3 regions of the Paenibacillus sp. Y951 genome follow, and region 2 is predicted to be linked to each of the others. Evidence: riboswitches for the same ligand, from Rfam matches in the RefSeq annotation. Region 2 holds a riboswitch; each other region holds the start of a gene.
The links. Region 2 has a riboswitch for thiamine pyrophosphate ahead of AC1TPB_RS19745 (ABC transporter substrate-binding protein). Riboswitches for the same ligand answer to the same signal wherever they lie in the genome.

Region 1 (4,291 bases), on a different contig from region 2:
TATTTGTTATGTTAATTAAAGCTGTTGAGATTATTAATAATCATTATAAGGTTGAAATAATCATTTCAGAAGTATATGATTGTCTAGACAACTAATTTCGAAACGGAGTATTAATATGGAAAAACAAGTGAATAAACCGCTCATGTCAGTTGGTTTCCTTCTCGGAGCAACGTACAATAAACTTGCTGCATTACTTATGCATCGGTTGAAGGCATATGATATTACTCCTGAGCAATGGTCAGTGTTGTACCATGTGGTAGATGATGAAGGGATGATACAGAAGGACATTGCGGCTCGTACGTTCAAGGATAAGCCGACGGTGACGCGCATTTTACATCAGCTTGAGCATAAGGGGTTCATTGTTCGGAAAGAGGATGAAGTAGATCGTCGATCGCTTCGAATTTATGCCACCGATCAAGGAAGACAATTAATTGCAGAAACCATTCCGATTGAAGAAAGCATTTCTGAAGAAGTAAAGGCTTGTATTGGTATGGAATCACACGATCAGCTAAAGCAGTATTTAATGGAGCTAAATAGTTATTTCAACCAAGTGTTAGAAACTAAAGTATAGATAAAGAAGCTAGAGCGATAAGATGGAGATGAAGCAACATGAACGGACAACGGATGACTTTGAATAACGGAGCGAAGGCAATTGAAAAGCCACGCCTATGGACGAAGCAATTTATTACTTTATCATTAGCTTCGTTTTTATTATTTCTTAATTTACAGATGTTATTATCATCATTTTCAATCCATATTAAAGGGAATTTGAATGGTGGAGATATGCATGTTAGTCTTGCGACTAGTGCATTTGCGATTACAGCGATTATTGCGAGGCTTTTGACCGGCCGCTGGATAAAGCGTTGGTCGAAAGAGATCGTATTAACTGCAGGATTAATTGTTGCGGCGGTATCAACAATATTATGTGCATTGCCTGAATCAGTGGCCCCATTATTATTGATGCGCGCGGTATATGGTTTTGGCTTTGGTGTTGGTAGTACAATTATCCCCACATTAGTTACGCAAATTATACCGCCCAAACGAATGGGTGAAGGTATAGGCTATTTTGGACTTTCGACCAGTCTTGCGATGTCAATTGGTCCATTGACTGGGATGAGTATTATGAATGCTTCGGGATTTACAACATTAGCGAGTATTGGTGCTGGAGCAGTCGTTTGTATGTTCCCGATGCTCTTTATCGCAGGGGTGTATAAGCTGCGATCCAATAAAAAAAATCCGACAACAGAGTTAGCTGAGCGTCAGAAAAACAAGGAATCAGACAATATCGCAACTGTTAAAGCTACTTCACAACAAGTCGTTCATACTCATGGACAGCAGCAAGTGAAGAAAAGCGGTATGCGAGATATTATGATCTTCCCTATTTATTTTCCTGCGATACTTAATGTACTATTATCCGTTACTTACAGCGGTATATTAAGTTTTATTGCAGTATATGGCGAACAGCTGAATTTATCTCAAGTAGGACTATTTTTCTTGTTCAATGCGTTAACGATACTGATGGTTCGTCCGATTGCGGGTAAAATATTCGACCGTAAAGGTCCGATTATAGTACTTATTCCTGCAGCGATTTTTGTTATTGTAAGTATGATTGTACTATCTTACACGACATCAATGAGCATGCTTATTGTGTCGGCGTTATTATATGGAGCAGGATTTGGCTCCATCCAACCTACTTTACAGGCGTGGATGCTTCGATCTGCAAGCAAAGAGGATTACGGCACAGTGAATGGCTTGTTTTACAACTCCACTGATGTCGGAGTTTCACTTGGAGCAATTATTTTAGGAGTAATCGTTACGTTTACCTCTTATGAGATGATGTATAGATTGTCATCTATTTGTATGATTCTATTTGCGATTGGTGTAGTTATCTATGCAATGAAGCGTACGAAGAAATAGGGTGTAGGCAGATGTATTGAGTCGATATATTTCACATATGACACATGTGAAGCGCTTATGTCGCTCGTAAGAAATCAGCTTATAAAGAGCCGCACTTTCCTACAAATTAAGCTGACAAAGCTCAAGCATAAAAATGCTTGGGCTCTTCTTGTGCGACTAGCGGAAGGGTAGAGCGTGGAATAGAAATGGAAGTAAATACATTACGTAATGTATTTTCGGGATTTGTGCAATATTTTAACTATTGTTGTAAATTATGATTTTATGGGATATAGTGGAATAAATTAAATAGAGTGCGGGTGCTAGATATAGTCTGGCTGAGATTGGGAACGTTATTTCCCTGACCGTTAATCTGAACCAGATAATGCTGGCGTAGAGAACTTATCGAATCGTAACCATTCGTGTATTCTCGAATGGTTTTTTTCTGTTTTTCTAGCCCGCTCTCTACATGAAGGAGCGTAGAAGCCATGATAGATTCCTTAATTAATAATGTGTAATACCAACCGGACAAAGCCAAAGAGCAACAGTGATTGACGTTGATAGAAAACTATAAAGTGAGCGGGGGTTCCCAATGAGTAGATTTAGTGAAAGATTGTATCGTGCAGCTCAAGAGATATGGACAAAAAGTCACCAGCATCCGTTTCTGACGGAATTAAGAGCAGGCACGCTGGATACTGATCGGTTTATTTATTATCTCAAGCAGGATTATGTGTATCTTATCGATTATGCCAAGATGTTCGCTATAGGAAGTATGAAGGCTCGGGATCTAGATACAATGGTCAAATTCGCAGAGCTGCTCCACTCTACGCTGAACGTGGAAATGGAGTTGCATCGAAAATATGCGGAACGTCTCGGAGTGGCGCGTGAACAGTTAGAACAGACGCAACCTTCTCCGACCACAGTAACTTATACCAAATATTTGCTGGATGCCGCTACACAAGGCTCGCTAGCAGAGGTAGTGGCAGTTCTGCTCCCCTGTATGTGGAGTTACAGGGAAATCGGAACTACTTACTTGAAGTACCCAGGCGCTTTGGATCATTCACTGTACCGGGAATGGATCTTAATGTATGGTTCCGATGAATTCGGAGCACTTACCGATTGGAGTATCGGTCTGATGGATCAGTTGGCGGAAGGTTTGCCCGAGCAGGAGCTTGTGCAACTAGAGAAACACTTTGTCGTCGCGTCCAAGCTTGAATACATGTTCTGGGATATGGCCTATCGGATGGAAGAGTGGCCGGTTTGAGTGTAGACGGAAGAATAGAGGGGCAGCTGATCGCGTTATCGGTACGCGGACTTAGCTTTTCTTATCCCGAAGAGACTCCATTGTTCGAAAGGCTCGACTTCGACATTAGACAAGGAGAGTTCGTTAGTATTCTTGCAGCCAGTGGTATAGGAAAGACAACCCTCTTTCGGTTGCTGGCTGGATTACTAGCCCCTCAAGCGGGAAAAATTGCGATTGGAGCAGAGGGAGACACGGCAGCAGCGGCAAGCAAACTTGGCAAAATCGGTTATATGCCCCAAAAGGATTGCCTTATGTCCTGGAGAACTGTGCTGGAGAATGCGACGCTAGGCTTGGAAATAGGAGGGGCGACGAAGCGGGAAGCTCGTCGTCAGGTACTGGAACTGCTTCCGGACTTAGGGCTGGAGGGAACTGAAAACAAGTATCCGCACGAGCTATCTGGCGGAATGCGTCAAAGAGTATCGTTCCTGCGATCCCTTCTCGGAAGAGGGGAGCTGCTTCTTCTAGACGAACCTTTCAGCGCCTTGGATGCGATGACGCGCATGAGTATGCAAGAATGGCTGCTGCAGGTATGGGAGCAACATCGTAAAACTATTTTGTTCATCACACATGACGTCGATGAAGCACTGCTCTTATCCGATAGGGTGCTTGTGGCGGAGAACTCACCCATTTCAACATTAACAGAGCTGACTATAAATTTGTCTCGCCCCCGTAGCTATGAAGTGACGATGGACGAGGCATTCATAGGCTTAAAGCGTCAGCTGCTTGGAGGCATCGGTCGTGGTCCGGTCGATTCTGAAGGAGGGAGGACATGAGACGTAATGTTATAGCTTATGTGCCCGCCCTTTCATTCGTTCTATTACTGTTCATTATGTGGGAGGCTGGGACGAGAGTTTTTCACATTCCACATTACATCATTCCTAAGTTATCAGATGTGTTCGTATCCATGTGGGATAACGGACAGCTGCTTAAGAAGCATTTTATCGTCACCCTAGGAGAGGCTTTACTTGGACTCGGAATTTCAGCTTTGTTCGGATCATTAGCTGCGGTTTGGATTGAAAGTTCAAGCTTGGCTAATAAGACGATTTATCCGTTGATTGTCGCCTCCCAAACGATTCCCATTATCGCATTATCACC
Region 2 (4,291 bases):
CAAAATAGGAAAAGGCTTAGTAGTACAATTAAGAGCACCGAAGCGAACACTCGATCCGGCATATATCCTCTGGAAGATAAGATCAAGTAACTACCTAAACCAACTTTTGGTGATAACCATTCCGCTACGACTGCACTTAGTACACTATACGAAACAGCAATTCTCAAGCCACTGAATAAATTAGTAAGCGCACTCGGTAGCTCCAAATGAATAAACAGATGCCATTTCGATGCTCCGATCATACTCAAATAATTTTTAAGCTGATGATCTGCTTGAGCGAGTCCTCCCAGTGTAGCAATACATATTGGGAAGAAACAAACTAAAATAATAAGAAATATTTTCGGCATCATTCCATATCCAAGTAGCATCGTAAGAATAGGAGCAATAACAATGACAGGAATCGTTTGTGATAAGATCAATACCGGATAAAACCCTTTCCTAACAATAGGAAGAAAATGTAGCACTGCTGCAAGCACGAACCCGGCGATAGCTCCACCTGCAAAGCCAATAAGCGATAACTTAGTTGTAGCAGCAAAATGCTCCATCAAGCGTGACCAATCCGCGATCATACCTTGAAATACACCAATTGGAGAAGGAATAAGCCAACTATAGACAAGCTCCATCCTTACAATTAACTCCCAGACGATGCCAATAAATAAAAGTGTCACCACTGGGGGCCATATATTACTCCAACGAGATTGCTTATTTGCCATCCGGATATTTCTCCAGCAATCTATCCATCGATGCTCCAGCAATTGGATTATATGAAATTTTGATTTGTGATAAAGCGCCTGGACAACCAACTTCAATCATTGCCTCGTGCATACGTTGGACAATTTGCAATAGCTCTGGAAGATCACCTTCCATTGTCGTTTCCATTGGTGCAACACGGTAAGGTAGACCAGATTGCTTAATAATTGCAATCGCTTGATCTACATATGGAATGACACTTTCGCCATTATGTGTTTTCGGAATCATCTGAATACTTAATAATGCATTAGCCATTTGTAATATCCCCTTAGTATTGGTTTATTGTGGTAAAAACTCATTTGTAAATGCTGCTTCTGCATCTAGCTCGCCGTTTAACAATTCATTGCTATACATCCAATCGGCATAGCCTTTCCATACCGACAACTTCTGTTCACCAAAGCGGGGTGCATCATCCTGATATTTCGGGCTTAACCATTGTTGACTCGCTCTTACAAGCTCCGCATTCAAATCTGGCTCAGCAGCAATTAATACTTCCGCCGCATCCGCTGGATTGTCAATACTATATTGATAACCTTTCGCAACTGCCGCGAGGAATGAACGAACTAGCTCAGGATCTTCTTTAACGAGTTTTTCACCTGTTACAACAACTGGCGTATAGTAATCTAAGTTCTCATTGTATTCGTTCATATACACCATATTCAAATCGACACCACGCAGCTCAGCTTCAATACCTGTCCAAGCATAGAAAATCCATGCGAAATCAACATCGCGCTCAACTGCTGTGAAGAAGTCGCTATCACCCATGTTTACAATTTCTAATTTATCAAAATCTGCATTATCCGTTCTCATTAAAGAATCAATGATTGACGTTTCAATTGGGGAACCCCAACCGCCATAACGCATACCTTCGAATTTATTAGGTGAATCAATGCCTTTGTCCTTCTTAGATGCAAATCCCGATGTATTATGTTGAATGATCGCCGCCAATGACACAACAGGAACACCCGCTACTCTTGCTACCGTTACATTCTCTTGATAACTAATACCAAATTCAACATTGTTTGAGCCTACTGCTGCATCTGCTCCGCCTTGTACTGGAGAAATAATTTCAACTTCAAGACCTTGCTGGGCAAAATAGCCTTTATCACGCGCCACATATAACCCGGTATGATTCGTGTTCGGTGTGTAATCAAGTACGAGCTGAACCTTTCGAAGCGTCTCTGTTTTGTCGCCTGCGCCAGTCGTCCCAGCTTGATTACCTTCCTTCACCTGTTCATTGCCACATGCCGTTACTACATACAATAATGCGATAACTAATAACCATTTCAATCCATTTACTTTCATGTCTTCCTCTCCCATTCATCTCTCTAATTATGATCGTCCAAGAAGAACACGCTGATTTACATAGGTAAATAAAAAGACGCCCTTCTATAAATTAGGAAGGGCGCCGTCAATTTCGGCTGTTACTTCGCATAGAATAGATTATGTATAGTTTTCCACTATAACTTCATCTCATGCAAAAGTATGCTCTCATTCCTACGCTGGCATTATCCAGATCAGGTCACGGGTCGGAATTGGTTCATTCCCTCTCAGCCAGCTTACTAGCTCCCCAAAGCGTATTCACTTGGTCAATCTATTGGTCATTATAGCAAAGTCATTTCTCTTTGACTACCCCTTTTCATAAAATCAAAAAAAGGATGGATGAATGTGTTTACAATAAGTCTATGTATGATTGTCAAAAATGAAGAAAATGTACTTGCTCGTTGTCTTGCTAGCGTACAACAAGCAGTAGATGAAATCATCATCGTTGATACAGGATCAACAGATCGTACAAAGGAAATTGCCGCTAGTTTTGATGCAAAAGTATATGATTTTGCATGGATTAATCACTTTGCAGATGCACGTAATTATAGCTTTGAGCAAGCAACCTCTAATTATATTATGTGGCTTGATGCCGATGATGTTATTCAACCAGCAGATCTAGAACGTCTACTGCAATTAAAACAAACACCAGATTTCAATTACGATACGGTAACGATGAAATACCATCTTTCTTTTGACGATAATGGTAACCCAACATACAGTTACCGTCGCAATCGTCTTGTAAAACGAAGTAATAACTTTCGCTGGATCGGTGCCGTTCATGAGTACTTGGCAGTATCAGGTGCAAGTTTTAGCTCCGAAGTTGCCGTTACGCACCGCAAAGAGCGTCAATCTAGTGATCGTAACTTGAATATTTATTTGGCACGACATGAAGCTAGGGAACAGTTTTCTCCACGCGATCAATTCTATTTCGCTAACGAATTGCGTGATCATCAAAGATACGAGGAAGCGATTCAATGGTATGACACTTTCCTTGAAGATAATGGGGGTTGGGTTGAAGATAATGTTGCCGCTTGCTCACGTAAAGCTCATTGTTATGAAGCACTTGGTCAACGTAATCTAGCTATTATTCATCTGCTTCGTACATTGCAATATATTCCAGCTCGCCCGGACTTCTGCTGCCAGCTTGGTGCGCTTTTTGTTAATGATAGCAAATTTCAACAAGCGATTTACTGGTACGAGCAAGCGCTCTTAACTTCCCAATATACATCCGATATGAGCTTCCATAATCCAGCAACTGCGACATGGTTACCTCAACTGCAATTAACGGTATGTTATGATCGTCTAGGGAATTTGCAAAAGGCAGTTGAACATCATCGACTTGCTATGGCTATTAATCCGAATCATCCAAGTATGAAATATAATGAGAACTACTACAAGGGATTAGGGTTATTGTAGTAATTGCGAATTTCACATCATAGCAAACAGCCTTGTTTTTTCATCAAAGCAAGGCTGTTTTTGTTATTTCCAACTAGTGTATTGCTAGATCAAACTTCAATTAATTACTGCATAAAATATTGCTTTAATGACCCTCTGCCGCCCTCTACTTCTATCTCAGCATATGCTCCATTGATCAATGTTATTTGTGGTGGCATATGTCCACAATCAATATCATAAATAATTGGTATTTGTAATTCATCAGAAAGCTCTTTATACACATCTTCGATCGTATAATTGTCAAATGGTTGATTGGCGTTACTTCTGCCGAACATAACACCTGTACAATGATCAAACCATCCTGCTAACTTCATTTGAACTAATGATCTACGTACATCGGTTGTTACCAACTCACAGTTTTCTAAATACCATATGATCGGTTCATTTTCTATGTACTGGCTTTGAAAATGTTGAACATCACCGAACGGAGTACCAATCAAATGCCTTACCACATCTATACATCCACCAAGTAAACGACCTTGTAATTTAACTGAGTTATCAGAAATGACTTTCCAATAAGTTGGTTCTGTTAACTGATAAACCTCTGTGGAAGAATCCAACTGTTTCCATTCCTTTTGATAATTTGAGGATGAATGTTGCAAAATTGATTCTCCACTTCTAGTTGATAAGACAGATTGCCATTTTGCTGTCGTCTTGTCTAGAACTTCTCCTCTCAGATCAATGAAACTCGTTCCATGAGCAGTTGCAATTCCTGTTTTCAATGTAATAGCAAGTAACAATACACTTATATCAGAATACC
Region 3 (4,291 bases), on a different contig from region 2:
TATCCGCGATGAATTGTAGTTCAGGACTTTGAAATACATAAGAGATTTCTAGCGGTACTGTTAACTTTCTTGATTTACCAGTTGCGATCGCTTGGTCGTATATTTTATATTGTCCGCTGCTATCGATTAGACGAGCTAACGCAAGCAGTAATGAGCTTTTTCCTGCGCCATTCGCACCTGTAATAGCAATCCATGAACCTTCTGTAATCGTAGCATGCTCGACTTCGATAAGTGTACGATTGCCTCGCGAACCACTGAACTTCTCAAGTTCGATGATGATATTAGTACTAGTGGGAGTAGCAGTATGATAAGAAATATGCTTCTGCCCAGATAAATAGGTTTGCCATACATTCGGATACCAAATGCCATATTGAAGCAGTAATTGCTGCTGAGTTTCAAAGATAGAAGAGGGGGTATCATCAGCAACAATTACGCCTGATTCATTCAATATAACAACTCGATCAAACCAATCGAGTATACCATCTACATGATGTTCGACAACAATGACAGTATGCTGCTGTAAACTGTTACGCAAACTTTCCCAAATAAGCTGTTTCCCTTCGGGGTCAAGTAGAGCGGAAGGCTCATCAAGGAAAACGGTATGAGGCTCTAACAGCAGTACTGCTGCCAAAGCAAGTCGCTGCTTCATCCCTTGGGAGAGACTTCCAATCGGCGTATGCAGTGATGGAAGTTGAAGCCCAACTACATCAAGGACATGACGCATCGCTGGCTCCATTAACTCGCGAGCCATTTGTCGATTTTCTAAGACGAAGGCAAGCTCCTCATCAACATAACGCATACAAAATTGGGTGTCAGGATCTTGAAAGACAAATCCCCAATGTTCTGGCGTCTGAATCGATGTACAGTGCATCGGAACAGAGGAGTAGGTAGGGATGATACCACTTAGTACTTGTAGCAATGTAGATTTTCCCGAGCCGCTAGGACCGAGAATAAGAATCTTTTCTCCTTCAGCGATATGTAAGTTGAAATCTTGGAAGACTAATCTTTGCTCTCCACTGAATTTGAGCCGTAATTGCTCCACACTTACTGCGATATTAGCCAAACGCTATTCCTCCATTCGTATGCTTCCAGCATTACTTCATTATTTTTGCAATTGCTCGAGTTCTTTCTGATCAATCGGTCGTACTAACGACGTCACTTTAGTTTTCTCCAATGCACGAACAATATAGTAAGCAAAAATACCTGTAAAGATAAATGAACTAATGACACGCAAGCCGTATTTCACGATTAAAGCCCAAGTTTCCAAATCGGCATAGCCATAGCCAAGATCTAGCATAAAACTACCTAGACATGACAGAACTCCCGCCAAGCCAGCAACGACTAAATTATATTTTTTGTAGCGGAAACTAGCAAATACAAGCTCAGCAGCAAGTCCTTGTACAAATCCATACATTAATACTTCTAAGCCTGCTGATGCCATAATCGAGGATAGGGCAGAAGCTGCAACACTAGCGATTAGAGCGGCACCAGGTTTGCGGACAACTAGATAGGCAAAGGGACCAACCATGAACCACATGCCATAAATCAATTGTCTGAAAGTTGGGAGTATCGGCTTCACTACACTGTAAAGATTATCCCAGAAATGCATAATAACTCCGAAAACAATACCAATCATAATAATAACGACAACATCTGTAAGCTTTAATTTGTTCATACTGCTAACCTCCAACATTTTTTGTGATGGAAGCATAAAAAGACCGTCTGGTAATACGCAGACGGTCAGAAAAATTTCTTCTAGAACCCCATTCTCTACGCTGGTATTATCCAGTTCAGATCAACGGTCAGTAGCGGTACTAGCTACTATCTCAGCCTGATTCCTCAAGCACCCGGACGGTTTCATATGCAACTGTCTTATAATTTACTACAATTTCCTATATTATACAATAGCTTTAGGTAGGAAAGTTTCGGTTGTAGCGGTAGTCTAAATTTTTTCATATGTTTTCAAGCCTGGGTGAGTGAAGCTTGAGAACTGATTAAGTAATTCGGCAGCATCATTAGCTACAAGGTTCATCTCGTTATACATTGGCTTCAAAAATTGCTCCTGCTGCATATGATCGAAGAAGGAGAGGAGATGGTCATAGTAGCCATTCACATTCAATAATCCACAAGGCTTCTGATGTAGACCGATCTGGCTCCAAGTAAATACTTCGAAAAATTCTTCCATCGTACCAGGCCCACCTGGTAATGCAATAAAGCCATCTGCTAATTCCATCATCTTATGTTTACGCTCATGCATATTGTCTACTTTAATAAGCTTGGTAAGTCCATGATGCGAAATTTCGCGTTGCTCTAATAAGGCAGGAATGACACCGATCACTTTTCCTCCTTCTTGAAGTACAGTATCAGCAATGATACCCATAATTCCAACACTCGCTCCACCGTATACAAGGGTTAGCTTACGTCTAACTAATTCTTTGCCAAGCTTTATCGCTGCCTCACGATATACATCTGATGCGCCCATACTGGAACCGCAATATACTGCAATTGTTTTCATGATAGTCCTCAATTCTAAATTATTATGCATCTATATCTTGTGTGATTATACTACTATTGTAAGTGGATAGTCTATATATACGAATAAAAGGAGCATCTTGAATTTCAATGGTTGCTTTTACTTTATCAGAAGCAACGCCATTAAAGTTTTGGTAGTACATACTTTGGATACCAATCTCTAGCGATGTAAAAGCATCAAATCCACTTTCACCATCTCTTTATGTATTGATATGGGATATGTATACGTAACAGAGCCATCATCGTTTATTTTTACGTCTTTAACACCTTCATTTTTGGCAGATGCGCAAGTTTGTTGAACTTTAACATTGATTAATATGCCTCCCTTGTTATATATTAGATGATTATAGCATTAACTATATTAATAAACTAACAAACTATTATCGCGGTAAGAATGGTAATAGAATAATAATTATACTTAATAAACTCTTAGACTTGAAGTTCAAGACGCGAGGTGTTAAATGAAATTTGCAAAGATTAGTGTAATGATTAAACGTATTGTAATAGCTATTATTTTTATTAGTATAGTGGTTTGGGCTTATAATTATTATAGTGAAGAAGTGTTTTATATTAATGATATTAAGTATTCAGAAAACGCCCAGGAACATAATAATATTACTTCCTATACAGACAATAGTGGCAATGAAATTAGGCTTATTATACATGAAGATTATAGAGAACTAGAGATTGCTAGTGAGAGCTTTAGAATTGAAGAGACAACAGTGAATGTATTCGAGGATATATTTATTGTTTCATATCCAAGCGGAAAAACCTATACTGTAAGGAATATTAATAATAACGATTTACTTATGGCATTTGACGAAAATGATGAGATTGTTGTAAGTATAGTAGCCTATTCAAACAATGAACGAATTCTTTCACCAAACGAAGAATATTATCACCCAAGTAGTTTGGTAGTTGCAGCATACAATGAATATCATGAACAGCAAGGAAATCTAATCATATTTATAATATCACTCATTTTCTTTGTATTTAGTTGGTTGTTGTTTAGTAATAAATCACTGCAATTGTTTATATTTCATATATCATACAGTTTGTCTGTCGTTGAGCCCGAACCTTCCGATTTTTATTTTTCCACCACAAAATTAGGGGCAGTGGGTGGCATGATTGCATCAGTTATATTCTTCTTTCAATCTTTATAAGAATCAATAACAACCACAAAACTTCAAAAAGCTGATATCGGACATAAATCCGATTATCAGCTTTAGGTTTATATATTACCTCTTCCCCTTATAAAACTCATGATACAGCTTCATCAGCGCACGCTTCTCAATCCGAGATACATAACTATGACTTATCCCAAGCTCCTTCGCAATTTCACGCTGAGTACGTTCATCTCCGCCATTGAGCAAACCGAACCTCGTAATCACAACTTCTTTCTGACGATCATCAAGAATACTTAGATTTTTATATATTTTACTTTTTTCCATTTCAAGCTGTACCTGATTAGCGATATCGTCGATATCATTGCCGAGTATATCGATAAGAGTAATTTCATTACCTTCTTTATCCGTTCCAATCGGATCATGCAATGAAACATCTTTACGAGTTTTTTTCAATGATCTAAGGTGCATGAGTATTTCGTTCTCAATACATCTTGCGGCAAAGGTAGCTAACTTGGTCCCTTTACCTGTCTGAAATTTAATTAAGCCGATTGTTCCGATGGAGATAAGATCTTCTTGATCCTCGCCTGTGTTGTCACATTTTTTGAAGTTATGAACAAAGTACAGGGTAAAGT

Region 1: linked by a shared signal. The riboswitch ahead of tenA (thiaminase II) and the one ahead of AC1TPB_RS19745 (ABC transporter substrate-binding protein) in region 2 are both predicted to bind thiamine pyrophosphate.
Region 3: linked by a shared signal. The riboswitch ahead of AC1TPB_RS04875 (ECF transporter S component) and the one ahead of AC1TPB_RS19745 (ABC transporter substrate-binding protein) in region 2 are both predicted to bind thiamine pyrophosphate.

The regions. Positions count from the first base shown of each region.
Region 1 covers NZ_JBXCIY010000006.1:110,262-114,552, reverse strand. The annotation lists gene AC1TPB_RS10690 (hypothetical protein) at 1-95, shown strand, start outside; gene AC1TPB_RS10685 (MarR family winged helix-turn-helix transcriptional regulator) at 116-571, shown strand; gene AC1TPB_RS10680 (MFS transporter) at 610-1,917, shown strand; TPP riboswitch at 2,200-2,310, shown strand; gene tenA (thiaminase II) at 2,486-3,157, shown strand; gene AC1TPB_RS10670 (ABC transporter ATP-binding protein) at 3,154-3,969, shown strand; gene AC1TPB_RS10665 (ABC transporter permease) at 3,966-4,291, shown strand, end outside.
Region 2 covers NZ_JBXCIY010000017.1:32,140-36,430, forward strand. The annotation lists gene AC1TPB_RS19735 (ABC transporter permease) at 1-713, opposite strand, end outside; gene AC1TPB_RS19740 (MTH1187 family thiamine-binding protein) at 703-1,005, opposite strand; gene AC1TPB_RS19745 (ABC transporter substrate-binding protein) at 1,030-2,055, opposite strand; TPP riboswitch at 2,227-2,333, opposite strand; gene AC1TPB_RS19750 (glycosyltransferase family 2 protein) at 2,413-3,492, shown strand; gene AC1TPB_RS19755 (S66 family peptidase) at 3,597-4,291, opposite strand, start outside.
Region 3 covers NZ_JBXCIY010000003.1:19,449-23,739, forward strand. The annotation lists gene AC1TPB_RS04870 (ATP-binding cassette domain-containing protein) at 1-1,063, opposite strand, end outside; gene AC1TPB_RS04875 (ECF transporter S component) at 1,103-1,675, opposite strand; TPP riboswitch at 1,751-1,861, opposite strand; gene AC1TPB_RS04880 (LOG family protein) at 1,943-2,515, opposite strand; gene AC1TPB_RS04885 (hypothetical protein) at 2,994-3,695, shown strand; gene sigK (RNA polymerase sporulation sigma factor SigK) at 3,771-4,291, opposite strand, start outside.